DNA from 3 places in the Kitasatospora sp. NPDC002965 genome. Region 3 is predicted to be linked to each of the others. Evidence: riboswitches for the same ligand, from Rfam matches in the RefSeq annotation. Region 3 holds a riboswitch; each other region holds the start of a gene.

Evidence for each region. A riboswitch is a leader RNA that binds a small molecule or an ion and turns the genes downstream of it on or off. The one in region 3 is predicted to bind thiamine pyrophosphate.
Region 1: linked by a shared signal. The riboswitch ahead of ABZY91_RS14735 (cytosine permease) and the one ahead of thiO (glycine oxidase ThiO) in region 3 are both predicted to bind thiamine pyrophosphate.
Region 2: linked by a shared signal. The riboswitch ahead of thiC (phosphomethylpyrimidine synthase ThiC) and the one ahead of thiO (glycine oxidase ThiO) in region 3 are both predicted to bind thiamine pyrophosphate.

The regions. Positions count from the first base shown of each region.
Region 1 covers NZ_JBEXNT010000029.1:11,561-21,178, forward strand. Annotated here, with positions in the region: gene ABZY91_RS14710 (MFS transporter) at 1-1,013, opposite strand, end outside; gene ABZY91_RS14715 (MerR family transcriptional regulator) at 1,074-1,907, opposite strand; gene ABZY91_RS14720 (peptidoglycan-binding protein) at 2,024-3,139, opposite strand; tRNA gene ABZY91_RS14725 (tRNA-Ser) at 3,361-3,448, opposite strand; gene ABZY91_RS14730 (trypsin-like peptidase domain-containing protein) at 3,513-5,264, opposite strand; TPP riboswitch at 5,571-5,718, shown strand; gene ABZY91_RS14735 (cytosine permease) at 5,885-7,237, shown strand; gene ABZY91_RS14740 (glycerophosphodiester phosphodiesterase family protein) at 7,370-8,194, shown strand; gene ABZY91_RS14745 (ATP-binding protein) at 8,522-9,151, shown strand; gene ABZY91_RS14750 (DUF5926 family protein) at 9,344-9,618, shown strand, end outside.
Region 2 covers NZ_JBEXNT010000002.1:34,769-44,386, reverse strand. Annotated here, with positions in the region: gene ABZY91_RS01185 (SPFH domain-containing protein) at 1-1,028, opposite strand, end outside; gene ABZY91_RS01180 (hypothetical protein) at 1,132-1,338, opposite strand; TPP riboswitch at 1,535-1,669, shown strand; gene thiC (phosphomethylpyrimidine synthase ThiC) at 1,665-3,482, shown strand; gene ABZY91_RS01170 (LPXTG cell wall anchor domain-containing protein) at 3,632-4,978, opposite strand; gene ABZY91_RS01165 (TetR/AcrR family transcriptional regulator) at 5,325-5,903, opposite strand; gene ABZY91_RS01160 (DUF1772 domain-containing protein) at 5,996-6,442, shown strand; gene ABZY91_RS01155 (VOC family protein) at 6,942-7,334, opposite strand; gene ABZY91_RS01150 (LysR family transcriptional regulator) at 7,464-8,354, shown strand; gene ABZY91_RS01145 (hypothetical protein) at 8,599-9,339, opposite strand; gene ABZY91_RS01140 (metallophosphoesterase) at 9,603-9,618, opposite strand, start outside.
Region 3 covers NZ_JBEXNT010000126.1:17,085-26,702, forward strand. Annotated here, with positions in the region: gene ABZY91_RS33535 (anthranilate synthase family protein) at 1-283, opposite strand, end outside; gene ABZY91_RS33540 (class II 3-deoxy-7-phosphoheptulonate synthase) at 587-1,939, shown strand; gene ABZY91_RS33545 ((2Fe-2S)-binding protein) at 2,136-2,411, shown strand; gene bfr (bacterioferritin) at 2,420-2,899, opposite strand; gene ABZY91_RS33555 (molybdopterin-dependent oxidoreductase) at 3,119-3,748, shown strand; gene pknB (Stk1 family PASTA domain-containing Ser/Thr kinase) at 3,780-5,534, opposite strand; gene ABZY91_RS33565 (thiazole synthase) at 5,663-6,460, opposite strand; gene thiS (sulfur carrier protein ThiS) at 6,462-6,671, opposite strand; gene thiO (glycine oxidase ThiO) at 6,668-7,822, opposite strand; TPP riboswitch at 7,826-7,938, opposite strand; gene ABZY91_RS33580 (FAD-dependent oxidoreductase) at 8,058-9,266, shown strand; gene ABZY91_RS33585 (Rv2175c family DNA-binding protein) at 9,319-9,618, shown strand, end outside.

The sequences.
Region 1 (9,618 bases), on a different contig from region 3:
CTCCCCGGCCTCCGACGCGAACCACCCCGGCCCCGACCGCCGCGCAGCGACAGCAGGACCGCCACGGCGAGCACCCCCGCGCCCTGCCCGCCCGCCACCAGGCCGGCCGCACCGGCACCCCACCCGCGCTCCCGCGCCAGCAGCGGCACGAGCAGCGAGCCCACCGGCAACAGGACCCCCGCCGCCGCCCCGGTGAGCAGCAGCGCCGCCCGCAGCAGCCGGTCCCCCTCCGCCGACCGCACCCCTGCGGCCGCCTCACGTAGCAGCCCGGGCACGACGCCGGCTGCCTCCGCCACACGCTCCCCCGCCCCGCCCTTCGCCGGGGCCGCCTCCGGGGCCGCCGGAGCCACCTCCGCGTCCCCTCTGACCCGCACCCGCAGCAGCACCAGCAGGAGGACCGCGAAGCTCACCGCGTCCGCCAGGGCCGCCACCGGCAGCCCGCCCACCGCGACCAACGCCCCGCCGATCGGCGCCCCGAGCAACGCGGCCACCTGACCAGCGGCCTGACGCAACGCCAGAGCGCGGGGCAGTTGCCCGGGCTCCACCAGCCGGCGCGGCATCGACCCGCTCGCCGGAAGGTAGAACGCGTCGACCACCCCGACCACCACGGCCGCCACGACCAGCAGCCGGAGCGGTGTGCCCCGACCGCCCGCCGCCACGGCCAGGGTGAGCGTCGCGGCCAGCATCACCGCGTCCCCGGTGAGCATCACCCGGCGTGCGCCCCACCGGTCGGCGACCGCACCGCCCAGCAGGACCAGGACCGTGCGCGACACGGTGATCGCCGTGAGCACCAGGCCGGCCGCGCCGCCGCCGTGCGCGGCCGCGGCCCAGCCCAGGGCGAAGTACAGGGCGGCGTCGCCCAACGCCCCGACCTGGGCACCGGCCAGCCAGAGCAGGTAGGACCCCGGCAGGCCCGGGCGGCTCGTGTCGTCGGACCCGCCCCGGTCGTCGGATCCGCTCGGGCTACCCGGGCTGCCGGCTCCGTCGGGCGCGGTCGCACCGGTGATCGTCATGCCGGCCGACGCTAGGACCCTCGACCGGCTTGAGGGCAAGCGCTCCGACCGATGCGGCGCCTACGCCCGGCCCACCGGCTCCTGGAGCTCGGTCACCCAACCGGCCGGGTCGTCCGGGCACTCCAGGTAGAGCTCCCGCGCGTACCCGGCCGAGCGGTACCCGTTCTCGTCGATGAACCGCGCCAGCGCCTGGAAGGAACCCAGCGTGTCGTCCATCGAACCGCGGTGCACCACGGTCACCGCCTCCTCGATCTCCGGCAGGTCGACCACAGCGAAGCCGTGCTCCCCACCCGGCTCCACCGAGGCCCCGACCGGCACGGCCACCCGTACCAGCACCGCCGCCCCGTCCCCGTCCGGGAGGTCCTCGTAGCAGGCGACGGACGGTCCTGTCTCCGCCACTCCGGCCGCCGCCAGCCTGCCGCAGAGCTCCGCGAACAGCGGCCCGACCACCGGCCCGACGTCCTCCGGCTCGTAGCTCGCCGCGACCGCCGTCAACTCGGCCACCCGCACCGACGGCACGCGCTTCACCACGACATCGTGCGTGGACATGGTCCCCTCGCTCTCGATCGTCCGGAGCCTCGCCTCGACCCGGGTCAGCCGCTCCGCGTCCGCCGCCATCGCTGCGGCGAGCTCGGCCCGCCGCAGCCGCAGCATCCCGCGCAGCTCGGCCGCGCCCACCTCCTCGTCCAGGACGGCCCGCACCTGCTGCAGCGTGAAGCCGAGGTCCTTGAGGGCGATGACGCGGTTGAGCCGGGCGAGTTGGGCCGCCTCGTAACAGCGGTAGCCACTGACCGGGTCGACCCGGGCCGGGCGTAGCAGCCCGATCGCGTCGTAGTGGCGCAGCATGCGGACCGACACCCGGCCGTGCTTGGCGAAGTCTCCGATGTTGAACATGATGCCTCCAGTGCAGACCCTCACACCGTGTCATGGTCAAGCAGCGGGACTCCGCCCTCCCTGCACTCCTCCCGGTCGCCCTCTCGCCGTCGTCGTGTCCGGACCGTCCCCGCCGCTCAGTCCGTGACGTCGAACCCCCGCCGGTCCCCCAGTGCCTGCAGGCTCCGCTGCCCGGGGATCCCGTTCGCGTCACCGCCCGAGTAGCCGAGGCTGCGCTGGAACGCCGCGTACGCCTGCACCGACCGGGTGCCGAGCGAGCCGTCCACCCAGCGCTGCTCCAGGAACCCCTCGTCGGCCAGCGCCTGTTCGACGATCCGGACCTCGCCGCCGTACGTCTGGTGGCCCTGCTCGGCCCCCGGATCGGTACGCGCCGCCGCCACGACGTGGGCCAGCGAGACGCGCCGCGGCGAGGGCAGCCGGCCGAGCAGCCTGCGCAGCGACCCCTCGCCCGGGACCCCGTCCGCGTCGGGCCCCGACAGGCCCAGACTGTGCTGGAAATCCTGGTAGTTGAGGGTGTCGGCGTCCCGCCAGTCCTGGTCCGGCCCGGACTGGTAGTGCCGTCCGAAGCCCTGCCGGACCAGCGTCTGGCCCACCTCCAGGACGTGCGGCCCGTGCGCCCCGTAGCCGTACTCCAGGCCGTTGAGGGTCACCCGGTACCGGGCCGGGCCGGCGGAATCGGCCCGCGGCGGGGGCACCGGCGCCCCGCCGCCCGCCTCCGCCACGATGCCGGGCAGCACGACCTCGCGGAACTGTCGCGCCCGGACCTCCCCCGGGCAGGCCGTCCCGCCGTCCGACCACTCCGGGAACATCCGGTGCACCCCGAACCCGGCGGCGTCCGAGGACAGGCAGGCCCGTAGCGGGATGTCGTGCCGCTGGTGCAGCCAGACCCCGAGCGCGATCAGCGCCCTCACCTGCGCGTCCGTCCACGGGTCGGTGCTCCGGTCGTCACTCGCCGACTCGATGCTCACCGCCCCGGTGCCGTCGGCCCGGCGGTTGGCGCGCATGTTGGCGTCGGCGCGGGTCTCGGTGCCGACGAACTGACCGACCGAGCCGTCGTACCCCACCCCGAAGTGCGACTCCAGGTTGGTCGAGTCCCGCCAGTACTCGTACATCCGCCGCGGCGTCCACGGCGCCGCCACACTGTGGAAGATCACCTGCGTCGGCGTGATCGCCGCCTGCTCGTCCGACTCGGGCTGGAGCTCCATCTTCTCCGCACCGGGGTACCAGGCCATCCGTCTCTCCTCGCCAGGCCCAGGGCAGTCCGCCCCTTGCATCCGGCTAAACGAGACGCACACCCCCACACGAGGACACCTCTGCCCCAAACCCCCCGTTCAGGTGAAACCGGGACAACTCCGATCCCCCGGGCCCCACCTCCCCCCACCCCCGAAAACACCGAAGGCGGGTGCCGGAAGCTTCCGGCACCCGCCTTGAGCAGGTGGTTTTCTCCAACCAGCGGAGAGCGTGGGATTCGAACCCACGGTACGGGGTCACCGCACGACAGTTTTCAAGACTGTTCCCTTAGGCCGCTCGGGCAGCTCTCCAGGCGGAGGTCAGCCTAACGGGTCCGGCGGGCTTCGGTGCACCGGGTTTCGGGGCGGGGTGGGGTCAGTTGTCGCCGACGCGCTCGGCGAGGGTGACCTTGGTGTTCAGGGTCTGGCCGTTGCGGGTGTACTCGACGTCGACGGTCTCGCCGGGCTTGTGCGTCCAGATCTTGCTGACCAGGGCGGGACCGTTCTCGATCGGGCTGCCGCCGAGCTTGGTGATGACGTCGCCCGGCTTGAGGCCGGCCTTGTCGGCGGCGCCGCCGGGGGTGACGGCCGGGGTGCCCTGGATGTCGCGGGTCTGGATCTGGGCGCCGTCGCCCTTGTAGTCGTCGTTGCGCAGGACGTCGAGCTTCGCGTACACCGGCTTGCCGGTCTTGATCAGGGTCTCGGCGACCCACTTGGCCTGGTTGACCGGGATCGCGAAGCCCAGGCCGATGGAGCCGGCCCGGCCGTTGCTGGAGGCGTTGGACTGGATCGCCGAGTTGATGCCGATCACCGCGCCGCCGGAGTCGAGCAGCGGACCGCCGGAGTTGCCGGGGTTGATGGAGGCGTCGGTCTGCAGGGCGTTCATGTAGGAGGACTGGGCGCCGGTCTCGTCGCCGGAGGCGACCGGGCGGTCCTTGGCGCTGATGATGCCGGTGGTGACCGTGGACTCCAGGCCGTACGGGGCGCCGATGGCGATGGTGGAGTCGCCGACGTTGACCTTGTCGGAGTCGGCCAGCGGAAGCGGCGTCAGCTTGCCCTTGGGCGGGCTGTCGAGCTTGATGACGGCGACGTCGTAGCCCTCGGCGCGGCCGAGCACGGACGCGTTGTAGGACGAGCCGTCGGCGAACTTGACGGTCAGTTTGCCGCCGCTGGACGCGGGCGCGACCACGTGGTTGTTGGTGAGGATGTGGCCCTCGGTGTCGAAGACGAAGCCGGTGCCGGTGCCCGACTCGCCGTTGCCCTGCGCCTTGATGGTGACGACGCTGGGCAGCGCCTTCTGCGCGATGCCGGCCACCGAACCCGGGGCGGCCTCGTTCTTCTGGGAGTTGTTGGCCTGGACGGTGGTGCTGGTGCGGTCGGCCGCGGCGCTGACGCTCTTGTCGTCACGGTCCGCGACGACGACGCCGACCGCGCCGCCGGCGATGCCCGCGACCAGGGCGACGGCCGCGACCAGGGCGATCAGGCCGCCGCGCTTCTTGCGCGGGCCGCCGGGCGTGGGGGCGCCGGGGTACTCGGACGGGTAGCCGAGCGGGCCGCCGGGGCCGCCGGGCGCGCCCGGGCCGCCCGGGGTGATGTCGTGCGCGGCCCAGCCGCCGAGCGGCTGGCCGGCGCCGAACGGGTGGTGCTGGCCGGTCGCGCCGTGGCCCTGCGGCGCGGCCGGGGCGCCGTACGGGTCGTGGGCGGCGAGGGCGGCCGGCGGGACCGGCGTGCCGGGAGCCGGCGTGGCGTACGGGTTGCCGACCGGCGCGGTGGGCGCGACCGGGGCCGGTGCCACCGGGGCGGCCGGCGCGGGCGGCAGGACCGGCGGCGGGGCGTCGAGGTACCCCGCGTCGGCGGCCGGCGCCGGGGCGGCCGGCGCCGGCTCCGGGGCGCTGACCTTGCTGAACGCCAGCGTGGGCGTGAACCCGCCGTTGCCGCCGTTGCCGCCGTCGGCGGCCGGAGCGGCCTGATCGGACGGGGACCGTTCGGCAGCGGGCGTCGCTACGGGGGAGGGGACGGCCGCAGACTGCTGCGCCGGACCGTCAGGACCGGGAACCACCACCCCCTGGCCGCCGGAGGGCTGCTCCCCCTGCGGCCCGGTGGACCCAACCTCGCGCTCGGTGCTCACGGACGACCTCCATAGCTGACAGGACCAACAACCATAGTTTTTCGCACACTCGATTCGATTGCCGTAAGGAGGCTTCTGAAGAAGTCATAAGAATCCTTAGGCCGTCCAGACAAACCCCGGAACATCCGGCCCCGCGGGCCCCCTGCGCGCCGGCTCCGCGCCCGGGCCACAGCCCCTTCGTACCCCCACCGCACTCCCGCCACGTTCCTGCCGCACCCCCGCCGCGCCCCTGCCGCACTCCGTCGGCCCCGGCCTCCGGCCCCCTGGCCTTGGCGTTCTCCGCCGTGCCGGTTAGCCTGTCGCTCAAAACTGACACGCGGGAGCTTGGACCCACCAGGCTGAGAGTGCGCCGGTCGACCGTACGCCACGGAATCCGCGGGCGGGCGTCGAGGGGGCGCAGACCGCCGGAACCTGTCCGGGTAATGCCGGCGTAGGGAGTATCGGCCATGCCGCCTGCTTCGCCATCCTCGTCCTCGGGCACGCCCGCGTCCAAGGGTCTGCCCCCCTCCGGGGACGCCGGGGGCACCGTCCCCGGTTCCCGGGCGGCCGATTCCGGCCGTCCCGCCGGTGCCGCCGGTGCCGCCGTCCTGGACCGCCCCGCGGCACCGGACGGAGCCCGTGTGGAGGCGCCGCTGGTGCTGGACACCGAGCCGCCGCGCACGCTCCGCTTCCGCGACCACTTCGCGCTCTGGATGAACCTCGGCGTCTCGCTCATCGGCTTCACCACCGCCGCCACCGTGCTCGGAGCGCCGGGCAGCGAGCTGTCGCTGGCCGCCGCCGTGACGGCGATCGTGGCCGGCACCGTGGTCGGCACCGCGATGCTCGGGGTGGCCGCGTTGATCGGCGCCCGCACCGGCGCGCCCGCCATGGCGAACCTGCGCGGGCTGTTCGGGACCCGGCTCTCGTACGTGCCGACGGTGCTCAACATCGTCCAGTGCATCGGCTGGGGCGTGTACGAGCTGCTGGTGATCGCGATGGGCGCGCAGACCGTCGTCGGCACCGGCGGCTACCGCTGGGTCTTCGTCGTGCTGGCCGGCGCCGTCACCACCGCGCTGACCATCTGGCCGCTCGGCGCGATCGCGGTGCTGCGCCGCTTCGTCGCCGCGGCGGTGGCGGTCGCGATGGTGTACTTCACCGTCCAGCTGGGCCGCAACGGCGTGTCCGACCCGGGCGCGGGCAACTGGCACGGCTTCCTGAAGGCGACCGACGCGATGATCGCGGTGTCGATCTCCTTCGTGCCGCTGGCCGCCGACTACACCCGGCACTCGCGCACCCCGCGCTCGGCGTTCTGGGGCAGCTTCTCCGGCTACACCGTGGCGCAGGTCTGGTGCTACGTGCTCGGTCTGTTCGCGCTGCTCCAGGCGGACGGGGACGCCACCCGGATCTTCGACTCCTTCCTCGGCGTCTGGGCCGGCTGGCTGTTCCTGCTGGTGCTGGTGCTCCGCGAGACCGACCAGTCGTTCGCCAACGTGTACTCGACCGCGATGTCGATCCACAACCTGCTGCCGAAGGTCGACCGCCGGGTGCTGACCGGGGGCACCGGGGTGCTCATCACCGTGCTGGCCCTGCAGATCACCGAGTTCACCGACTCGTACTACGCCTTCCTGGGCCTGATCGGCTCGATCTTCGTGCCGATGTTCGCGGTGCTCGTGGTCGACTACTTCCTCGGCGCCGGCAGGCGCGGCTGGAACCTCTCCGCCGACGCGCCGTCCCGCTGGCTGATGCTGCTGCCGTGGGCCCTCGGCTTCGCCACCTACCAGCTGATCGCACCGACCGCGATCGCCACCTGGTGGACCGACTTCTGGACCTCTGCCCAGGAGGCGCTGCACTTCACCCCGCAGGAGTGGACCTCGGCCTCGCTGCTCGGCTTCCTGGTGCCGGCCCTGGTCACCTGGGCGCTCACCCCGCTCTCCCGGAGCAGCGCCCCGGGCACGACGGACGGCGCGGGCGCCCCCGGCACCGTCGGGCGCTGACCCGCACCGTCGGGCGCTGACGCGCACCCGGAACGGCGCGCTCGCCCGCGCTCACCTCCACACCCGAAGACGGCCCCGCAGGTTGGGGCCGTCTTCGCTTTCGTGTCACTTCCGCGGCCTATCGTGGACGGTGTGACCAGCCCAGACCTCTCGCCCGCGACGGCGCGCACCGCGCCGCCCGTCCAGGTGATCGCCCACCGCGGTTCCTCGCACGCCCTGCCCGAGCACACGCTCGCCGCCTACCGCCGGGCGCTCTCCGAGGGCGCGGACGCGCTCGAGTGCGACGTCCGGGTGACCGCCGACGGGCAGCTGGTCTGCGTGCACGACCGCCGGATCGGCCGGGTCTCGGACGGCCGGGGCACCGTCTCCGCGATGACGCTGGCCGAGCTGGAGGCGCACGACTTCGGCGCGTGGAAGACCGGCCGCCCCAGCGACGACCCGGAGCTGCGCGGCGTGCTGCGGCTGGAGAGCCTGCTGGAGCTGGTGACCGACTGCGGGCGCCCGGTGGACCTCGCCATCGAGACCAAGCACCCGGTCCGGTTCCGCGGCCGGGTGGAGTCCGAGCTGCTGCGGACGCTGGACCGCTTCGGAATCGGCGGCGCCGGGGAGAGCGGCCGGTCCCGGGCCCGGATCATGAGCTTCTCCTCGTTGGCGCTGGCCCGGGTGGGCGCGGCCGCACCGGAGTACCCGCGGGTGTTCCTGTTCGAACGCGGCCTGGCACTGCGCGGACGGCTGCGCCCGGGTGCGCCGCTGCCGGGCGGCGCGCGGATCGCCGGGCCGGGCATCGAGCTGGTGCGGGCCCGGCCGGGGCTGGTGACCAGGCTGCGCGAGCTGGGCCACCAGGTGCACGTCTGGACCGTGGACGAACCGGCCGACGTCGAGCTCTGCCTGGAACTCGGGGTGTCCGCGATCATCACCAACCGCCCGGCGGAGGTGCTGGCCCAGCTCGGTCGGTGACGCGCCCCACCGCCCGCGGAAATACCCGGCCCCACCCGACCGGACGGTGCGGTGAACCGTTCAACCACCTGGACCGGTTGATCGTCTTGGTAGGGGCTCAAACCTTCCGACGGCGATTTCTGACGCAATTACGGCACTTTCACGACGCAGGGTGAGCATCGAATCACCTGCCGCGTACCGTCCGTCGCCCGGCTTGAAATGTCCGTGCAGGATCGCCGTCCGGTCGTTTCCGACGTATTGCCAAGGGGCATCCATCCCTCGGCATACGCTGAAGGAGGTCCGGGGGTGGCGTTGATGGTGGCGCGTGAAGTGCCGACTTCATCGACCATGGCAGTGCCGCACGGCCCAGCGAGCGTCGGGGCCGCGCGGCGCCGGCTGCGTCGAGATCTGGGTGACCGGCAGATACCGGAACCGGTCATCGATGATGCTGTTCTGATCCTTTCGGAACTGCTGAGCAACGCGTGTCGTTACGCGCGACCGCTCGGCCCGCTGCCCGCCCTCGGGCGCGGCGCCCGGGCCGAGATCGTCGAGCCGCGGCTGGTCGGCGTACCGTCCCGGACCGCCGGTTCGGGCGAGGACCGCTCCCCCGCACCGGGCGGCCACGGCGGCGGTACCGGGCCCACCGGCGGAGCCGCCGGGCACGGCAACGTCGGGCACGGCAACGTCGGGCACGCAGGCACGGGCGGCGGCGAGGAGGACGGCGGCGTCCTGGTCCGCTGGCAGATGCACGCCGACGGTGTGCTCACGCTGGAGGTCACCGACGGCGGGGCACAGACCCGTCCGTCACCGGCCAGCCCCTCACTCACCTCGCACGGCGGCCGCGGGCTGGGCATCGTGGACCAGCTGGCCAGCGACTGGGGCGTGCGCGACGCGCCCGGCGAGGTGACGGTGTGGGCGGCCCTGCCCGCCCGGGCCCGCCACGCCAGGCGGACCGGCGGCACACCCCGCAGCGCCTGAGCTCCGTCCCGCACGGCGCCTGAGCATCGTCCCGCACGGCGCGTGAACACGGTCCCGCGCACCGCCCGGACGCCGGGCGCGGCCCCGGACCGGGCGGACGGGCGCCCCCGCACCCCGGCGTGCGCCCACGCGCCCGGAGAACGTCAGTAGGCTGCCCGGAGCACACCACCACCTCCCCGGGAGAGCCGCACCATGGGCAAGAAGGCCGCCAAGAAGGCGCCGCAGCGCAGCCAGTCCACCCCCGCCGTCACGGGCGAGATCCCCGTGGTCGGGGCCCGCGAGAACTGCCCCTGCGGTTCGGGCCGCCGCTACAAGGCCTGTCACGGCCGCGAGGCCTCGCACGCGGTGCAGGAGCTGGTGCACCGCCCGTTCGAGGGCCTGTCGGGCGAGGCCGACTGGGTGGCGCTGCGCGAGCTGGTACCGGCCGCGACCGTCCCGCTGACGCTCGCCGCCGGCGTGGCCGCCAC
Region 2 (9,618 bases), on a different contig from region 3:
GTGGCCTCCGCCTCGGCCTGGGCCGCGATGCGGACCCGGCCGGCCTCGGCCGCCGCCTTCAGCTCGGTCTCCTGGGCCTGGGCCTGGGCGGCGGAGATCCGGGCGTCACGGTCGGCGTCCGCCGTGGTCCGGGTGTCGTACGCCCGGGCGTCGGCCGGTTTGCGGACGTCGATCTGGAGCTGCTGCTCCTTCCGCTGGGCCTCCAGCTCGGCGACCCGGGTCTCCTGGACCACCACCTGCTGCCGGGCGCCGGCGTCGGCGAGCGGGCCGGCCTGCCGGGCCCTGGCGTTGGCGGTGTCCCGTTCGGCCTGGTAGGAGGCCTGCTGGATCTCGCTGTTGCGGGTCGCCTCGGCCTTGCGGGCGGCCGCCTCCTGCTCGGCCTCGGTGGCCAGCCGGTCGGCGTGCGCCTGCGCGATCCGGGCGTCCCGCTGGACGGCTGCGGCGTGCGGGATGGCGAGGTTCTTGATGTAGCCGGTCGGGTCGATGATCTCCTGGATCTGCAGGGTGTCGATGATCAGCCCGAGCTTCTCCATCTCCAGCCCCGAGGCGGCCCTGGTCTCCCCGGTGAGCCGCTCGCGGTCGCGGATCATGTCCTCGACGGTGAGCCCGCCGACGATCGACCGCAGGTGTCCGGCGAAGACGTTGTGGACGCGCTGGCTGATCAGCTTCTGCTGGTCGAGGAAACGGCGGGCGGCGTTGGCGATCGAGACGTCGTCGTCGCCGACCTTGAAGATCACCACGCCCTTCACCCGGACCGGGATGCCCTGCGTGGTGACGCACTCGACGTTCAGTTCGGCCTCGTTGAGGTCCAGCGAGAGCCGCCGGACGCCCTGCAGGCCGGGGGTGACGAGGGTCCCCCGGCCGGTGACGATCCGGAATCCCAGCCCGTCGCCGACCCCCTCGGTCCGGTGCCGGGAGCCGGAGATGATCAGAGCCTCGTTCGGCTCGGCCACCCGCCACATGAGTTTGAAGAGTGTGATTCCGAGGAGCAGTGTCGCGACCACCGCTCCGGGGATGAGGTACACCATGGTTCAACTCCCCCTTCCGGCGCAGGAGATGCGCCGAATCGGATTCTCCGCCGGAGCCAAACCGATGGAAAGGGAAGTGACATGACGCCCTGTCACAAGGTCGTCACGGGCCTATGGGCGCTACGTACACGGTGCGTGGCGGCTGGTACTCGATCACCAACACCGGTGTGCCGACCGGCAGTCGGTCCCCCGGCACGGCGAGGTAGGCGAGGAACGCCTCGGCGCCCTGCCGCTCCGGGACGTGCACCATCACCTCGCCGACCAGCCCCGTGCCAACCGTCCCGGTGACCCGCCCCGTGCTTCCGACCACGCCGGCCTCCCTCTCGTCGTCCCCGCCGTCGACCCCGCGACTGCCAGTCTGCCCGGCCGGGGCCCGATTGCCGGTCCGCTCGGCCGCGACCGTCCGGTTTGCCGGATTCGACACCCGTCGTCCGGCCGTTCCGACCCCCTCTGGACCTCCGGCGTTCCGCTCGCTACGGTGTTGGACGTCATGCGCAGGCAACACGGCCTGCGGACACGGGAGCTCGGAGCACCGGGCTGAGAGGGCGCTGACCGGAACGTCGTCCGACGTGCCGACCGCTGCGTCGACCGCAGGAACCTGACCGGGTAATGCCGGCGTAGGGAGTAGAAGGTCTGATGACCACGTTCGACGCACAGCCGCAGTCTGCCCGGAACTCCGCCGTCTCCAGCGCGGGTACCGGCTACCCGACCCCGGCCTGGCGCAAGGCCTACCGCGACGGGTCCCGCCCCGACCTGCGCGTTCCGTACCGCGAGGTCGTGCTCACCAACGGGAAGACCGTCCCGCTGTACGACACCTCCGGGCCGTACACCGATCCGGCCTACGAACCCGACGTGCGGCGCGGTCTGCCGGCCCTGCGCGACTCCTGGATCCGTCAGCGCGGCGACGTCGAGGAGTACGACGGGCGCGAGGCGCGCCCCGAGGACGACGGCATCAAGCACACCTCGCCGCGCGGCGGAAACCTGCGCAACCTCGACGCGGTCTTCCCCGGCCGTCCGCGCCGCCCGCTGCGCGGACGGAGCGGTGAGGCCGTCACCCAGCTGGCCTACGCCAAGCGCGGCGTCGTGACGCCCGAGATGGAGTTCGTCGCCCTGCGCGAGGGCCTGGAGGCCGAGTTCGTGCGCGACGAGGTCGCCCGCGGGCGCGCCGTCATCCCGGTCAACGTGAACCACCCCGAGGTGGAGCCGGCCGTCATCGGCACCAACTTCCTGGTGAAGATCAACGCGAACATCGGCAACTCCGCCGTCACCTCCTCGATCGAGGAGGAGGTGGAGAAGATGACCTGGGCCACCCGCTGGGGCGCCGACACCGTCATGGACCTCTCCACCGGCCGCAACATCCACACCACCCGCGAGTGGATCCTGCGCAACTCCCCCGTGCCGATCGGGACCGTGCCGCTCTACCAGGCGCTGGAGAAGGTCGACGGCCGGGCGGAGGAGCTCAGCTGGGACGTCTACCGCGACACCGTCATCGAGCAGTGCGAGCAGGGCGTCGACTACATGACCGTCCACGCGGGCGTGCTGCTGCGGTACGTTCCGCTGACGGCCCGCCGCAAGACCGGCATCGTCTCGCGCGGCGGATCGATCATGGCCGCCTGGTGCCTGGCGCACCATCAGGAGAACTTCCTCTACACCAACTTCGCGGAGCTCTGCGACATCCTCGCGCGCTACGACGTCACCTTCTCGCTCGGTGACGGCCTGCGCCCCGGTTCGATCGCCGACGCCAACGACGAGGCGCAGTTCGCCGAGCTGGAGACGCTGGGCGAGCTGGGCCGGATCGCCCGCGCCAGGGACGTCCAGGTGATGATCGAGGGTCCGGGCCACGTCCCGATGAACAAGATCAAGGAGAACATGGATCTCCAGAAGGAGATCTGCGACGAGGCCCCGTTCTACACCCTCGGCCCGCTCACCACGGACGTCGCGCCCGGCTACGACCACATCACCTCCGGCATCGGTGCGGCGATGATCGCCTGGTGGGGCACCGCGATGCTCTGCTACGTCACGCCCAAGGAACACCTGGGCCTGCCGAACCGGGACGACGTGAAGACCGGCGTCATCACCTACAAGATCGCCGCCCACGCCGCCGACCTCGCCAAGGGCCACCCGGGCGCCCAGGACTGGGACGACGCCCTCTCCGACGCCCGCTTCGAGTTCCGCTGGGAGGACCAGTTCAACCTGGCCCTCGACCCGGAGACGGCCCGCGAGTTCCACGACGAGACCCTCCCGGCCGAGCCCGCCAAGACGGCCCACTTCTGCTCCATGTGCGGGCCGAAGTTCTGCTCGATGAAGATCTCCCAGCAGATCCGCGACCAGCACGGCGACGGCTCCACGGCCGTCAACGCCGGCTACGGCGCCGACGCGGTCGCCGGCATGGCCGAGAAGTCCGCCGAGTTCGCCGCCCAGGGCAACCGCGTCTACCTCCCGCTGGCCGACTGACGGGCTCCGCCGTCGGCATCGGGCGGGAGTGGGGTCGAGCTCGCGCGCAGACCGACAGCGGTGCTGGGAGGTGGAGGGGGCTTCCCAGCACTGCGGCCGAGCCGGCGGGCCGGTGCCCCGGCGGCGGGCGCCGGGGCACCGGGGCCGGGTCAGCCCTGGGACGCGGTGCGGCGGCGCTTCGCGTAGAGGACCGCGCCGGCGCCGAGCAGCACCAGGGCCGCGCCCGCGCCGAACAGGGCGCCGGAGTTGCCGGCCCCGGTGGCGGCGAGGTTGGTGCCGGCCGGGGCGGTGGTGTTGGCGGCGGCCGGGGCCGAGGGGGTGTTGGCGGCCGCCGGGACGACCTGGGCGTCGGGCGTCCTGGTCGTCGCGGTCGGGCTGGGCCGGGTGGTGGAGGTCGTCGGGGCGGCGGTCGTCGCGGTCGGGCTGGGCTTGGCCGTCGCGGTGGAGGGCGAGGCCGAGGGCGAGATGGACGGGGCACCGTTGCCGTCCAGCGTCACCGACGCCTTCAGGATGGTGTCGACCGGGCCTTGGTCGGTGTCCGGGTCGAGGCTGAGCGAGCCGGAGACGCCGGACCACTGCCCGGTGTAGCCGGTGAGCGACAGCCGTACCTTGTAGCGGTGGCTCGTGCCCTTGCCGAGGCCGCCGGTCACCGGCGGCAGCTTCCAGACGTTGTCCGAGCCCGGGACGGTGACCCACGCACCGCCCTGGGACACCTCCAGCTTGAGGACGGCGGAGATCGGGCGGGAACCGTCACTGAAGCGGAGCGTCGGATTGATCGCGGCGCCGATGGCCGCGCCGTTGTTGGTCAGGTCGAGGTCGGTCTCGAAGGGCTTCTTGTACGAGACGGTGCCCAGGTTGTTCGTGAACTTCTGGACGAGGGCGCCGGTGGGGGAGGCGACCGGCAGGGTCACCGGCTCGACGGCGGTGCTGTTGCCGAGGTCGTTCACCAGCGCGACCTTCACGGCGGTGTCGTCCGCCGGGAGGGCGGCCCTCAGGGTGAAGGAGACCGCCCAGCTGTAGGTCGTGCGGGCCGGCACCGTGAAGGGCACGTGGGACATCCGGTTCTCGGGCAGGACGTGGCCGGAGAAGTTGCTCCCGTTGAAGCTGGTCAGGCCGTAGGTGGCCGGCGCGGAGATCGCCTTGGCGCTGAAGTCGATCCAGTTCCATCCGGTCGGGGCGGCGCCCACCGGTGTGACGGTCACCGCCGGGTGGAACGGGCGCTCCTGGTCGGAGTTGTTGGTGACGGTCATCGTCAGGGTCGCGCCGACGCCGCCGCGGGTCAGCGGCGCCTGTCCCGCGGCCGGCTCCAGGGTGGCCGTCAGGGGCTGGGCGGTGCTCGGGGCGGGGGTGTCCGAGGCGGCGGCGGTGGCGGAGGCGGAGGGCGCCGGGGTGTCGGCGAAGGCCGTCGCCGGGGCGAGCGCGGAGGTGCCGGCGGCGACCACCAGCGTGGCGGTGGCGAGCAGGCGGGAACGGCGGGTGAGCGGGCGTGCGGACATGAGCGGATTCCCCCCGGGAAGAACCGAACGCGGGTGCGTGCTGAAGGTCGGTCCGCCGCTCTCCCTGCGGGTCCGGCGGCTGCGACGGGAGGATCTTCTCAGGAGAATCGTTTGCTTACCAAGAGACGGCCGTCACTGCCGTGCAACGGGGCGTCGGCCCGGACGGCAGCCGTGTGGTTCGGGTGCCGCTGACCCGTTTCGCCGGGGGCTTGACGGGTCGCGGCGAACGTTGACCGCGGGCGGATTCGGGTTCGGGTTCGGGGTCGTGTCGGGGTCGTGTCGGGGCGGGGACTCGTAGACGGGCAGCCGGGAGGGCCTGCGGCTGCCCGTCCGTCCGACCGGGGTGTCAGATCACGGCGAGTCGGTCCACCAACAGCTCCACCCTCTGCTCGGCTTCGGCCGGCGGCAGCCGTCCCGCCCGGGTCAGGGTGGCCAGCCCGTGCAGGGCCGCCCAGAACACCTCGGTGAACAGCCCCGGGTGGACGCCCTCCCCGGCGACCTCGCCGAGGCTCTCCAGCAGGGCGGCGAAGGCGTCCTTCAGCGGCGCCGGGGTGTCCTCGGCCGCGAAGGCCAGACCGCCGTCGAGCTGGAACATGGCGTCGTAGACCGCCGGGTGGCGTTCGGCGAAGTCGAGGTAGGTGCGGGCGAGAGCGGTGACCCGGGTGCGGGGGCCGTCGGCGGCCGAGGTCGCGGCCCGCAGCGCCGCGGCCATCTCGGCGGCACCCTCCAGGGCGACGGCCCCGATGATCTCGCGCTTGCCGCGGAAGTGGCTGTAGAGGACGGGCTGGCTGTACTCGATGCGCTCGGCGAGCCGGCGGGTGGTGACCGCGTCCCAGCCCTGTTGCTCGGCGATTTCGCGGGCCGTTGCCACGATGAGGTGCTCGCGGGCCGCCCGTTCGCGTTCCTTGCGTTCCTGTACCGACATGACCTGATTCTAGCACCGCTAGACAAGTGAGCGGCAGTAGTACTAGCGTTGCTCTCATCACCTAGCGGCGCTAGATCCCAGGAGGGGTCATCATGCTCGACGCACTCAAGGTCGTCACCATCGTGGTTGTCGGAGTGATGGTGGGGGTGGAGTTCTCCGTCGCCTTCGTCGTCAACCGGATCCTCGGCGCACTGCCCGAGGAGAGCTACCAGCTCGGCCGCGCCCACGGTGGCCGGATGCTCGGCGCCCTGATGCCGGTCTGGTACTTCACCTCCCTCGCCCTGAGCGCCGTGTGGGCCGTAGCCGGATGGCACCGCCCGGGCGTCGGCCTCGTCGTGACCGCCGCCGCACTGCTGGTCATCAGCGTGCTCATGTCGGTCCTGCTGCTCGTCCCGATCAACAACCGGAGCAAGACGTGGACCCCCGAGAACCGGCCCGCGGACTGGAGGGAGCAGAGCGACCGCTGGGACCGCTTCCACTACGCCCGCGTCGCCGTCATCGTCGCCGCCTTCACCCTCCTGGCCACCGCCCTCGCCTGACCTCGCGGACCGGGACACCGGTCCCGACCGGCGCTGCCTGCGGTGTGGTTCACGGGCGTTGGTGCCCAGGCCGCTCCCCAGCAGCTGCCGGAGCTTGTCGTCGACCGGCCCGCCCTTGTCGAAGGTCCTCGCGTCGGTGAGCACCTGCCGCACCAGGTCCGGGTGGCACACCGCACAGGCTCTGCGCGGCCCGAGTCCGATCTCGACGAGGTCGCCGTGTCGTGGGAGCGATCGCAGGAACGCGAGCGGGCGGCGCCGGAGTTGCCACGCGTGCCCGAGGAGCGGCACCGGGTCGGTGAGATCCGTGACGACCTGCCGGTGCGGACCCCGCTGCACCGGCTGACGGAGGCCGCGCAGCGGAGCGCGACCCCCCGCCGGGGACGGGCGGCGCCGGTGCGCGGGATCCCCCGGGGCTCGAATCGAGCGCGCCGGGCCCCCGGGCCGCCGCGCCCTCGGCCCGTTCCGGGCGCCCCCGCCGACGGGCGGGGTCAGGTCGGGGTCAGGCGGCGTCCTCGGGGTACCAGCGGAGTTCGACGGTGTTGCCGTCCGGGTCCTGCACGTACACGGACGTCGCGGTGCCGCGTGCGCCGTAGCGGGGGACGGGGCCTTCGAGGACGGTGAAGGTGCCGGCGTCGATGACCTCCTGCCAGTCCAGCGGTTCGACGGTCAGGCAGATGTGGTCGACGTTGGACTCGCCCCGGGGGCGGCTGATCAGGTCGATGATGGTCTCGGGGGTGATCCGGATCGACGGGAAGGGGGCCTCGCCGGCCCGCCACTCGTCGACGCGGACGGGCGCCAGGCCGAGCAGCCCGCCGTAGAACTCCAGCGAGCGCTCGATGTCGCGGACGTTGAGCACGAGGTGGTCGAAGGCCTTGACGCGGAGGGCGGTCACGGTGGCTCCAGTCGGGGAGAGGCGGTGGCGGTTCGTGTCCTCTACGATCCGCCGGGCGGCCGTCGCCATCAAGGCGGGATCGGCCAAGGATCGTTGAGCCGGGCTAAACGCCGGGGAGGGGCGGGGCCGGTGCTGGAACGGTTGGAGGTCGAGATCTTCCTGACGCTCGCCGAGGAACTGCACTTCGGGCGGACGGCGGAGCGGTTGCTGCTCACCACGGGGCGGGTCAGCCAGGTGGTGCGGCAGCTCGAACGGCGGGTCGGCGGGCCGCTGTTCGAGCGGACCAGCCGGACGGTGCGGATCACGCCGGTGGGGCGGCGGCTCGCGGACGACCTGGCGCCGCTGGTGGCGGGGATGGACGAGGCGGTCCGGCGGGCGGTGGACGCGAACCGGGGCGTCACCGGCGAGCTGCGGGTCGCCTTCCTCGGGGAGGGGACGGCGCCGGTGCTGCTGAAGGCGGTGGCGCTGTTCGCCGAGCGGCACCCGGACTGCCGGGTGGACGTCCGCGAGGCCCAGCTGGCGAACACCCGGTCCAGCCTGCTGGACGGCTCCGTGGACGTCCTGATCGCGTCCTACCCGTTCGACGGGATGGCCTGCGGGCCGGTGCTGATGACCGAGCGCCGGGTGCTGGCCGTGGCGGCCGGCCACCCGCTGGCGGAGCGGGAGTCGGTGTCGCTGGAGGTCCTCGCGGACCACCCGGTGGTGCAGTACCCGGCGGTGACCTCGGTGGCGTTCAAGCGGGACCGCACGCCGGACCGCACGCCGTCGGGGCGGCCGGTGCCGAAGGGGCCGGCCGGCGGGACCTTCTCCGAGATGCTCACCCTGGTCGCCCTCGGCCGGGGCGTGCTGCCGGTCGGCGAGCACTCCCGGCGGTACTACCCGCGCCCGGATCTCGCCTACGTGCCGATCCACGACGCGCCGCCGATCGAACGCGGGCCGGTCTGGTCGGAGGGCAACACCACGGCGCGGGTGCGGGAGTTCGTCCGGGCGGCGGCGGACGCCGCGGCAGCGGGTGACTGACCGGGTGACTGACCGGGTGGCTCCGGCGGCCCGGGTGGCCCGGTGGACCGGCCGGTTCCGACGATTCCAGCGAGGGGTGGCCGGAGGCGTCGTCGCGGCGGGCGGACCGTCTCCCCCCGCCGGGGGAGGTCCGTCGCGGGCCCTCCTCCGGTCGGGCCGGCCGGGGAGGGCCGCACCGCACCGGGCCGCACCGGGCCGGCCGGACCGGACCCCGGACGGACGCCGCCCCGGGCGCCGGCGGACCTCAGACGTCGTCGGGGCCGGTGAGGGCGCGCGAGGTGAGCCCGTTGCCTCCGGGGGCGCCGTCCGGCCCGCCGGCCCGGGCGGCGGCGGCCAGGTACGAGGGCAGGGCCCGTTCGCGCAGCGCGCGCTGCCAGTCGCGCCGGGCGTCGGCGAGTTCGGCGGCGAGGTCAGGGTCGGCGCCGGCCGGGACGGGTGCGGCGGAGCCGTCCCGCAGGGCGGTGAGGATCAGTCCGACGATGCCCACGGCCATCGCGGCCACCCCGGTGGCGAGCGCCAGCCACCCCGCGGTGAGCAGGGAGCGGCCCAGGGCGAGGTCCGGGTCGGCGGCCCGGAGGCCGTAGCCGAGCAGGAGCAGCACCAGCGCGGCGGCCCAGGCGAGGATCGGGGTGAGCACGGTGAGCACCGGGAGGAGTCCGGCACCGCCGTCGGACGAGCTCAGCTGGGCGAGCAGGCCGGGCGCGGTGGCTTCGCCGGACGGGCCGACCGGCCCGTCGGGGGGCGGTGTGCTGCGCAGGTTCTCGCGCAGCCGCAGGTAGTGCTCGTACTCGGTGGCCGCGGGTGCGGCGGCGGTGTCGGCGTCGTGCAGCGCGCGGTCGCGCAGTCGGTCGGTGGTGGGCGCGCCGGGCGCGCGGAGGACGGTGAGGACGGTGTCGTCGCGCAGTGCTTCGTCCAGGAGGCGCTCGAAGTCCGGGCGGTCCTCGGCGAGCAGGTGCGGGGCGTCGTTCATGGGGACCCCGTTCATGCAGAACCCCGTTCGCTCCGCCTCGTGGGCGTGGGGGCGGGGCACGGGAGACGGGCCGCCACACGGGCGGCCGGGTGTGGTGTGTCCCTGATGGTAGGGGCGGGTGGGGCCGGATCGACAGTGGCTTTCCGGAATTTCGCGCCCCGGCCGCGCGGGCGCGACCGCCCGGGCGCCGGGAACGCCTGTTCGGTTGACGCCGCGTCAAACGGCAGGGACCGGACCGTGAACGGTCCGGTCCCTGCTGCCGGGTGCCCGGCCGGACGTCAGATGGGCAGCCGT
Region 3 (9,618 bases):
CGGTGACCGAGAGCGCCTGGAGCGGGGTGTCGTCGTCGTGCGCCTCGAAGCCGCGTTCGCGGATCTGCCGGTAGGGGACCAGCGCGAGCAGGTCGTGGACGGGGCCGTCGGCGGGGACGCCGTGGCGGACCGGCAGGTCGGCCAGCCGGTCGTACCGGCCGACGGTGCCGAGCAGGACCTCGACGGTGTCCGGGGCGGTGCGGGGGGTGCGGCGGTGCAGCAGGGCGAAGGCCGGTGCGTCGGGGCCGGTGAGACGGGCGAGGAGATCGGCGGCGCTGGTCACGGTGCGGCGTTCCTTCCGGGTCGGTTGCGGTGCTGGAATCCGCTCCCGGGAGGGTCGTCCGCTGAAACGCCGACGGCCGCCCCGAGGGGCGGCCGTCGTGTTCGTCTAGGAACGCGCGATACGTGGGCCACCCAGGGGGTCGGCCCACCACCAGGAGGAGGTGCGCGGTGCGTTCACGGGATCGAGCCTAGCGGATGGCACGGGTGGCCGGGTGAGGAGGATCACCGGAAATTTGTCCGGCGGATGTCTCACCCCTCGGGCAGTGGTCACAAAACGGTCGGCGCACCCCGTAGCCTTGCCCGTGTGACCGTGACGACTGAGACATCCCGGATTGGCCACTCCTGGCAGTCCCTGCCCGCGGCGCAGCAGCCTGAATGGCCGGACCAAGAGGCTCTGCGCAAGACCCTTGCCGAGCTCGCCTCGTATCCGCCGCTCGTCTTCGCCGGTGAGTGCGACCAGCTGCGCGCCCGGCTCGGTGCCGTGGCCCGAGGCGAGGCGTTCCTCCTTCAGGGCGGCGACTGTGCCGAGGCCTTCGACGGCGTCTCGGCCGAACACATCCGCAACAAGCTGAAGACGCTGCTCCAGATGGCGGCCGTGCTGACGTACGCGGCCTCCGTCCCGGTGGTGAAGGTCGGCCGCATCGCCGGCCAGTACTCGAAGCCGCGCTCCAAGTCGACCGAGACCCGCGACGGCGTGACCCTGCCGGTCTACCGCGGTGACTCGGTGAACGGCTTCGACTTCACCCCGGAGTCCCGGATCCCGGACCCGGAGCGCCTGAAGCGGATGTACAACGCCTCCGCGGCGACGCTCAACCTGGTGCGCGCCTTCACCACCGGCGGCTACGCGGACCTGCGCCAGGTGCACGCCTGGAACCAGGACTTCGTGCGCAACTCGCCGGCCGGCCAGCGTTACGAGCAGCTCGCCCGCGAGATCGACAACGCGCTGGCCTTCATGAACGCCTGCGGCGTGGCGCCGGAGGAGTTCAAGACCGTCGAGTTCTTCTCCTCGCACGAGGCGCTGATCCTCGACTACGAGACCGCGATGACCCGGGTGGACTCCCGGACCGGCGATCTGTACGACGTCTCCGGCCACATGGTCTGGATCGGCGAGCGCACCCGCCAGCTGGACCACGCGCACATCGAGTTCGCCTCGAAGGTGCGCAACCCGATCGGCGTGAAGCTCGGCCCGACCACCTCGGTCGACGAGGCGCTCACCCTGATCGAGCGGCTCGACCCGGAGCGTGAGCCCGGCCGGCTCACCTTCATCACCCGGATGGGCGCGGGCAAGGTCCGCGACCACCTGCCCACCCTGGTGGAGAAGGTCACCGCCTCCGGCGCCCAGCCGGTCTGGATCTGCGACCCGATGCACGGCAACACCTTCGAGGCGTCCAGCGGTCACAAGACCCGCAGCTTCGACGACGTGCTCGACGAGGTCAAGGGCTTCTTCGAGGTGCACCGCGCGCTCGGCACCCACCCGGGCGGCATCCACGTGGAGCTGACCGGCGACGACGTCACCGAGTGCGTCGGTGGCGGCGACGAGGTGCTGGTCGACGACCTGCACCAGCGCTACGAGACGGCCTGCGACCCGCGGCTCAACCGCAGCCAGTCGCTGGACCTGGCGTTCCTGGTGGCCGAGATGTACCGCGGCGGGAACTGAGCGTCCGCCCCGGGCCGCCCGGGCCGCCGCCGAGCGGCGCACCGCGCGGACGATGTGACGAAAGCCCCTCCGGATTCGGGACTCCCGAGTCCGGAGGGGCTTTTTCGCACCCGGATCGCCGGGTAAGGTGAGGCTTAGTGAGCTAAGGCAATCCTTAGTCAAGATCCATTCCGCTTCACCCCCGGGAGAGACCGCGATGTACGTGTGCATGTGCCATGCGGTCACCGAGGCCCAGGTGAAGAAGGAGATCGACGCGGGCGCCAACACGCCGCGCCAGATCGCCAAGGGCTGCAAGGCGGGCACCGACTGCGGCTCCTGCGTCCGCCGGATCCAGGCCCTGCTCGGCGAGCACGGCGCACGGCCCTGCCCCACCGCCCGGCTCGCCGTCAGGCTGGGGCTCGCCGACCCGGAGGCGCCCGACGAGCCGGCGGTCGCTCCGATGGGCCCGATGGCTCCGCTGCGCGCGGCCTGAGCCGGGACTCAGGACTCCGGCTGCTCGATCAGCTGGGCGAGGTACAGCGCCTCCCCGAGCCTCTCCAGCAGTTCCAGCTGGGTGTCGAGGTAGTCGATGTGGTGCTCCTCGTCCGCCAGGATGGACTCGAAGATGTTGGCCGAGGTGACGTCGTTCTTGGCCCGCATCACCACGATCCCGCGCTTCAGCCGGTCGATCGCCTCGACTTCGACCTGGCGGTCGGCCTCGAACATCTCCTTGACCGTCTGGCCGATCCGGACGTGGAAGAGCCGCTGGTAGTTGGGCAGGCCGTCCAGGAAGAGGATCCGGTCGGTGAGGACCTCGGCGTGCTTCATCTCGTCGAACGACTCGTGCCGGGTGTACTTCGCGAGCTTCGTCCAGCCGAAGTTCTCCTGCATCTTGGCGTGCAGAAAGTACTGGTTGATTGCGGTCAGCTCGGCGGTGAGCTGCTCGTTCAGGAACTCGATGACTTCTGCGTCGCCCTTCATGGCGCTGCCTTCCTCTGTGCGTCCGGGAAACCTCGGCCGTACCCTCCGGCTGCACGCATCCTGGCACCGGGGCGGGAGGAAATTCCAGTAAGTTCACACTCACTAGGACATGTGTCGGAATATCCGATTTGCTTGTCCGTTGGCCCGTACGGGCGGGGCGTGCGGGCCTGGAAAGGGGCGCGCGCAGGGCGCCGTCCGCCGTCTGTCACCATGGGATCCATGGGTCAGTCCGAACAAGAACCGCCGCCGCCGTCTGACCCGAGACTCCCCCCGGGCCAGCGCGCCCGACGCGGCTGGCCTGCGCTGCACTACGGTCCGGTGCCCCGCTTCAAGCCGCTGACGTGGGACCTCCAGGTGTTCGGTGCGACCGCCTCGGCGGAGAAGCACAGCTGGGACTTCGACGGGTTCACCGCACTGCCCCGCACCACCGTCCGTGCGGACCTCCACTGCGTCACCAAATTCTCCGTGCTCGACAGCGAGTGGACGGGCGTGTCGGCCTCCGTCCTGCTGGAGCTGGCACCGCCGGCCGAGGACGTCAGCCACGTCATGGTCTGGGCCGAGTACGGCTACAGCGCCAACCTGCGGCTCGCCGACTTCGCCGACCCGGCGACGATCCTCGCGACCCACCGCAACGGCGAGGCCCTCACCGCCGAGCACGGCTTCCCGGTCCGACTGGTCGTCCCCGGCCGGTACGCCTGGAAGGGGCCCAAATGGGTCCGCGCGGTCGAGTACATGCGGGCCGACCGGCGGGGCTTCTGGGAGGAACGCGGCTACCACAACCTGGCCGACCCCTGGCAGGAGCAGCGCTACTCCCACCAGGAGGAGCCGGGCGACGGGCCACTGCGCTGACCGCGCGGGCGGCCCGGCCGGCCGCGGCCGGCTAGAGGAACGGGAACGTGACCGTGACCACGGTGCGCTGAGGACGGCGCTCCCCGGCGGCCGGCGACTGGCCGGAGACCTTGCCGGTGCCGAACAGGTTCACCCCGCTGCTCTGCATGGCGAACCCGGCGGCCTGGAGCGCCTTCTCGGCCGCCTCCTTCGACATCCCGGCCACGTCCGGGACGGCCACCATGCCCTTGCTGACCACCAGCGAGACCGGCGTGTTCTCCGCGACCTGCTGCCCGGCCGCCGGTGAACTGCTGATCACCGATCCCTCCGGGACGGTGTCGCTGTGCGTCTCGGTCACCGTCCCGGCGGCCAGCTGCGCACCGGCCAGCGCCGAGGACGCCTGCGCGGACGGCTTGCCCGCCAGCTCGGGCACCGCGATCCGCTTCGGCCCCCGGGACACCGTGACCGTCACGGTGTCGCTCTTCCGGGCCCGCGCGCCGACGCCCGGGTCGGTGGAGATCACCAGCCCCGACGGCACGGTCTCGCTGTACACCTCGGTGAACCGGCCGTGCATGTCGGCGCCGTCCAGGATCCGCTGGGCCTCGGCCCGGTCCTTGCCGAGCACCCCCGGCACGGTGCCGTACAGCGCGCCGGAGAGCGCGTACGTGGTGCCGCCGACCAGCAGCACCAGGGCGGTCAGCACGGCCGTCCAGATCAGCGGCCGGCGGGGGAGGCGGCGCAGCCGGCCGGGGGCCCGGCGGGAACGGACCGGCGGCGGCTCGTCGTACGGGCGCGGCTCGGCGAGCAGCTGCTCCATCACGTCCGGCGGCACGTCCAACACGCTGGTCCGCTCGACCGGGCGGCCGGCGGCGATCACCGAGGTGGGCTCGGCGGTCGGGTACTGCGGGCTGGGCCGGGTGGAGGCGGGCGGTTCGGCGTCCAGCTGGTCCGGGGTGAGCGTGCGGCGCACCCGCTGGAGGGCGGCGAGCAGCTCGACCGCGTCGTGGGGGCGGGCCGCGCGGTCGCGGGCGCAGGCGCCGGCCACTATCGCGTCCAGCCCGGGGCCGACGCCGGGCACGTCGGCGGAGGGGGCCGGAACGTCCTCGTGCAGGTGGCGGTACATCACCTGGACGGGGTTCTCGCCGGTGTGCGGGCGGTGTCCGGTGAGCATCTCGTAGAGCAGGATGCCGGCCGCGTAGACGTCCACCCGCTGGTCGGTCTCGTCGCCCGGTCGGATCTGTTCGGGCGCCAGGTAGGAGACGGTGCCGAGCACGGTGCCGGCGGTCGCGGCGGTGGAGGCGCCGTCGGCGGTGTTCAGCACCCGGACCAGTCCGAAGTCGGCGACCTTGACCAGGCCGTCGTCGGTGATCAGCACGTTCTCGGGCTTGACGTCGCGGTGGACCAGGCCGGCCCGGTGGGCGGCGCCGAGCGCGGCGAGCACCGGCTCCAGGATGTCCAGCGCGGCCCTGATGGAGAGCGCGCCGCGGTCGCGCAGCAGGTCCCGGAGGGTGCCGCCGGGGACGTACTCCATGGCGAGGAAAACGTTTCCGCCGTCCGCGCCCTGGTCGAAGACGTTGACCACGTTCGGGTGGGCGAGCCGGGCGACCGCCTTGGCCTCGCGGATGAACCGGGTCGTGAAGGCGGTGTCGCCGGCGAGCGTGGGGTGCATCACCTTGAGCGCCACGACCCGGTCGAGCCGGCTGTCGGTGCCCTGGTAGACGGTGGACATGCCGCCGGCTGCGATGCGCCGCTCGACCAGGTACCGGCCGTCGAGCAGGGTACCGATCAGGGGGTCGCGCAGTGCCATGTCCACCCGGCGAGTCTAGGGCTTGGGCCCCGGCCGGCCCCGGGAGGCACCGCTCCCGGGGCCGGTCTGTGCCCGGTTCGTGACACCGTGCGGCGGCGCCGGTGCCGGGGCCGCGTCGGAACGCCGGGTCAGAACGCCGGGTGCTCGCGGGTGTCCAGCTCGGCCCGGCCGGCCATCGCCGAGGAGGCCTCGGCGTGGAAGCGGCGCGGGATCCGGCCGGCCCGGTAGGCCAGCCGGCCGGCCTCGGCGGCGTGCCGCATCGCGTCGGCCATCAGCACCGGGTCCTGGGCGCGGGTGACGGCGGAGGCGAGCATCACGGCCGCGCAGCCCAGCTCCATCGCGAGGGCCACGTCGGAGGCGGTGCCGGCGCCGGCGTCCAGGATCACCGGGACGCCCGCGCTCTCCACGATCAGCTGGAAGTTGTGCGGGTTGCGGATCCCCAGGCCGGAGCCGATCGGCGAGCCGAGCGGCATGATCGCCGCGCAGCCGACGTCCTCCAGCTTCCGGGCCAGCACCGGGTCGTCGTTGGTGTACGGCAGGACGGTGAAGCCGTCGTCGACCAGGATCTCGGCGGCGTCCAGCAGTTCGATCGGGTCCGGCAGGAGGGTCCGCTCGTCGGCGATCACCTCCAGCTTCACCCAGTCGGTGCCGAGCGCCTCGCGGGCCAGCCGGGCCGTCAGCACGGCCTCGCCGGCGGTGAAGCAGCCCGCGGTGTTGGGCAGCACGCGGATGCCGTTGCGGGTCAGCACGTCGAGGACCGAGCCCTGGGTGGCGGCGTTGACCCGGCGCATCGCCACCGTGGTCAGCTCGGTGCCCGAGACCCGCAGCGCCTGCTCCAGGACCTCCAGGCTGGGGGCGCCGCCGGTGCCCATGATCAGGCGCGAGCCGAAGGCGGTACCGGCGATGGTGAAGGCGTCGTCGGCCATGTCAGCCTCCCTGGACGGCGGTGAGGATCTCGATCCGGTCGCCGGCGGAGAGCTCCGTGCGCGGCCAGTCGGTGCGTGGCACCACGGTCTCGTTCAGCGCGGCGGCGACCCCGGAGTGGGCCCGGCTGAGGGTGGCCACCACCTCGGCGAGGGTGGTCGGGGCGGCGACCGTCCGGGGCTCGCCGTTGACGTGCAGGGTGATGTCGCTCATGCGGGGACCTTCGTGAAGCGGGCGGGGGAGAACGGCTCGGCGAGGTCCGGCGTCACGCCGGTGGCCAGGTACTCGGCGAGCAGGTCGCCGGTGACCGGGGTGAGCAGCACCCCGTTGCGGTAGTGACCGGTGGCCGCGACCAGGCCGGGCAGCGCGGTCGGGCCGAGCAGCGGCGCGTTGTCGGGCGAGCCCGGGCGCAGACCGGCGGCGGTCTCGGTCAGCGGCAGCTCGGTGATGCCGGGGACCAGCTCGTGGGCGTCGCGGAGCAGCTCGTACACGCCGCCGGCGGTGACCGTGGTGTCGTACCCCTGCTCCTCGCTGGTGGCGCCGATCACCAGCTCGCCGTTCTCCCGCGGCACCAGGTAGAGGTGCTGCCCGCGGACCACCGCGCGGACGTTGCGGGAGAGGAACGGCCGGTACGCCTCGGGGACCAGCAGCCGCAGGATCTGGCCCTTGACCGGGCGGATCGCCGGCAGCACGCCCTCCGGCAGCCCCGGCAGCAGGTGGCTGCGGGAGCCGGCGGCGAGGACGACCTGGTCGGCGGTGACGCTCTCGCCGGTGGACAGCCGGGCGCCGACGGCGCGGTCGTGCTCGACCAGCAGTCCGACGGCCTCGGCGCGGTGCAGGAGCACGCCTGCGCGCTCGCAGGCGCGCACCAGGGCCCCGGCGAGCCGGCGGCCGTCCACCTGGTGGTCGTCGGTGACGTGCAGGCCGCCGCGGACGCCCGGGGCGAGCATCGGCTCCAGTCGGCGGGCCTCGCGGCCGGTGAGCCACTGCGAGTCCAGGCCGAGCCTGCGGTGGAAGTCGTGCAGTTCGCGCAGTTCCGCGCGGTCGTCGGAGTCCAGGGCGACCGCGATCGTGCCGCACTGCCGGTAGCCGGTGTCCTGGCCGCCGCTCGCCTCGGTGAGCTCGGCGGCGAAGGCCGCGTAGCGCTCGTTGGACGCCATGCCGAGGCGCAGCAGCGGCTCCTCGCCGTACTGGAGCTCGGTGACCGGGGCGAGCATCCCGGCCGCGACCTGGGCGGCGCCGCCGCCGTGCGCCGGGTCGGCCACGACCACGCGGAGCCCGCGCTGGGCCGCCCGCCAGGCGACCACGAGTCCGATGACGCCGCCGCCTATCACCAGCACGTCGGCCTGGGCGCCTTTCGCCAAGCGTGTCAAAGTCGCTGCTCTCCCTTCGCCGGTATGACCCGGATCAGGTTCGGACGGTCGCAGGCCGTTCCAGCCCGCCTCTCAGCCCGGTACGCCGGGCTCCCGTGATGGTGCCCCCACCATAACTCCGGGGGGTGCGGCCGTTGAAGGCGCGTACGAGGGGCGGAACGGGCCCCGGGCGGGCCGCCCGGACCGGACCGGAGGGCCCGGGGCCGGGCTGGGTACAGTGACGGGCGTGGCGGACAAGAGCGGGGCGGACCGGACGGATCAGGTGGTCGTGGTCGGCGCGGGGCTGGCGGGTGCCCAGTGCGCCCTGGTGCTGCGGCGCGACGGCTGGCAGGGGCGGATCGTGCTGGTCGGCGCGGAACCGCACGCGCCGTACGACCGGCCGCCGCTCTCCAAGGACGTGCTGCTCGGCAAGGCCGACACCACCGCCCTCGACATCGACTTCGGGCAGCTGGACGTCGAGCTCCTCACCGGCCGCCGGGCCACCGGCCTCACCCCCGGCGTCCTGCACACCGACGCCGGCGACCTGCCCTACGGCTCGCTGGTGATCGCCACCGGCGCCGAACCGCGCGCCCTGCCCGGCGCCGAGCGGGCCCACCTGCTGCACACCGTGGACGACGCGCTCGCCCTGCGCGCCCTGCTCCGCCCGGGCCTGCGCCTGGTGCTGGTCGGCGCGGGCTGGATCGGCGCCGAGGTGGCCACCGCCGCCCGGGCCGCCGGCTGCGAGGTGACCGTCGTCGAGGCGGGCCCGGCCCCCGTCCCCGGCGCCCTGCCCACCGAGATCGGCCGGGTGATGGCCGGCTGGTACGCCGAGGCGGGGGTCGAGCTGCGCTGCGGCGTGGGGGTCGCCGCCGTCGAACCGGGCGCGGTGCTGCTCGCGGACGGCTCGCACCTGCCGGCCGACGAGGTGGTGGTCGGCGTCGGGGCCCGCCCGGCGACCGGCTGGCTGGCCGGCTCCGGCGTGGAGCTGGACGCGGCCGGCGCCGTCCTGGTGGACGAGCGGCTGCGCACCGGCCTGCCCCGCGTCTTCGCGGCCGGCGACTGCGTCAGCTACCCCTCGGCGCGCTCCGGCGTCCGCCTGGCCGTCCAGCACTGGGACCACGCGCTGCAGTCCGCCACGGCGGCGGCGGCCTCGGTGCTCGGCACGGACGCGCCGCCGTACGACCCGGTGCAGTACTTCTGGTCCGAGCAGTTCGGCCGCAGGGCGCAGTACGCCGGGCGGCACGCCGAGGGTGACGAACTGCTCTGGCGCGGTTCGCCGGACGGGCCGGACTGGTCGGTGCTCTGGCTGCGCGACGGCGCCCTGCGCGCGCTGCTCGCCGTCGACCGCCCGCGCGATCTGACCCAGGGCCGACGGCTGGTCGAACGCGGTGCGGTGCTGGACAGGGCCCGTGCGGCGGACCCCGCGGTACCGCTGAAGTCGGCCGTCGCCGGGTAGTCCGCGGGGCCGATTGGTGCGCGGCGGGCCGCGGAGGTGGCAGTCTGGTGACGTGAGTGAGATCGAAAGCAAGATTGAAGCCCTGGTCACCGACTGGATGTACCTGCCCGACATCTCGGAGCAGTGGGGGGTCCGGGTCACCGAGGTGCGTGACATGGTCAAGCACGGCGGACTGATCGCCGTGCGCCGCGGCCCGAACAGGTCGCTGCAGGTCCCGGCCGCGTTCATCGACGGCACCGGGCTGGTCAAGCACCTGTCCGGAACGCTGACCGTGCTGCGCGACTGCGGCTACAACGACGTGGAGATCCTGGAGTGGCTCTTCACCGAGGACCCGTCGCTCCCCGGCAGCCCG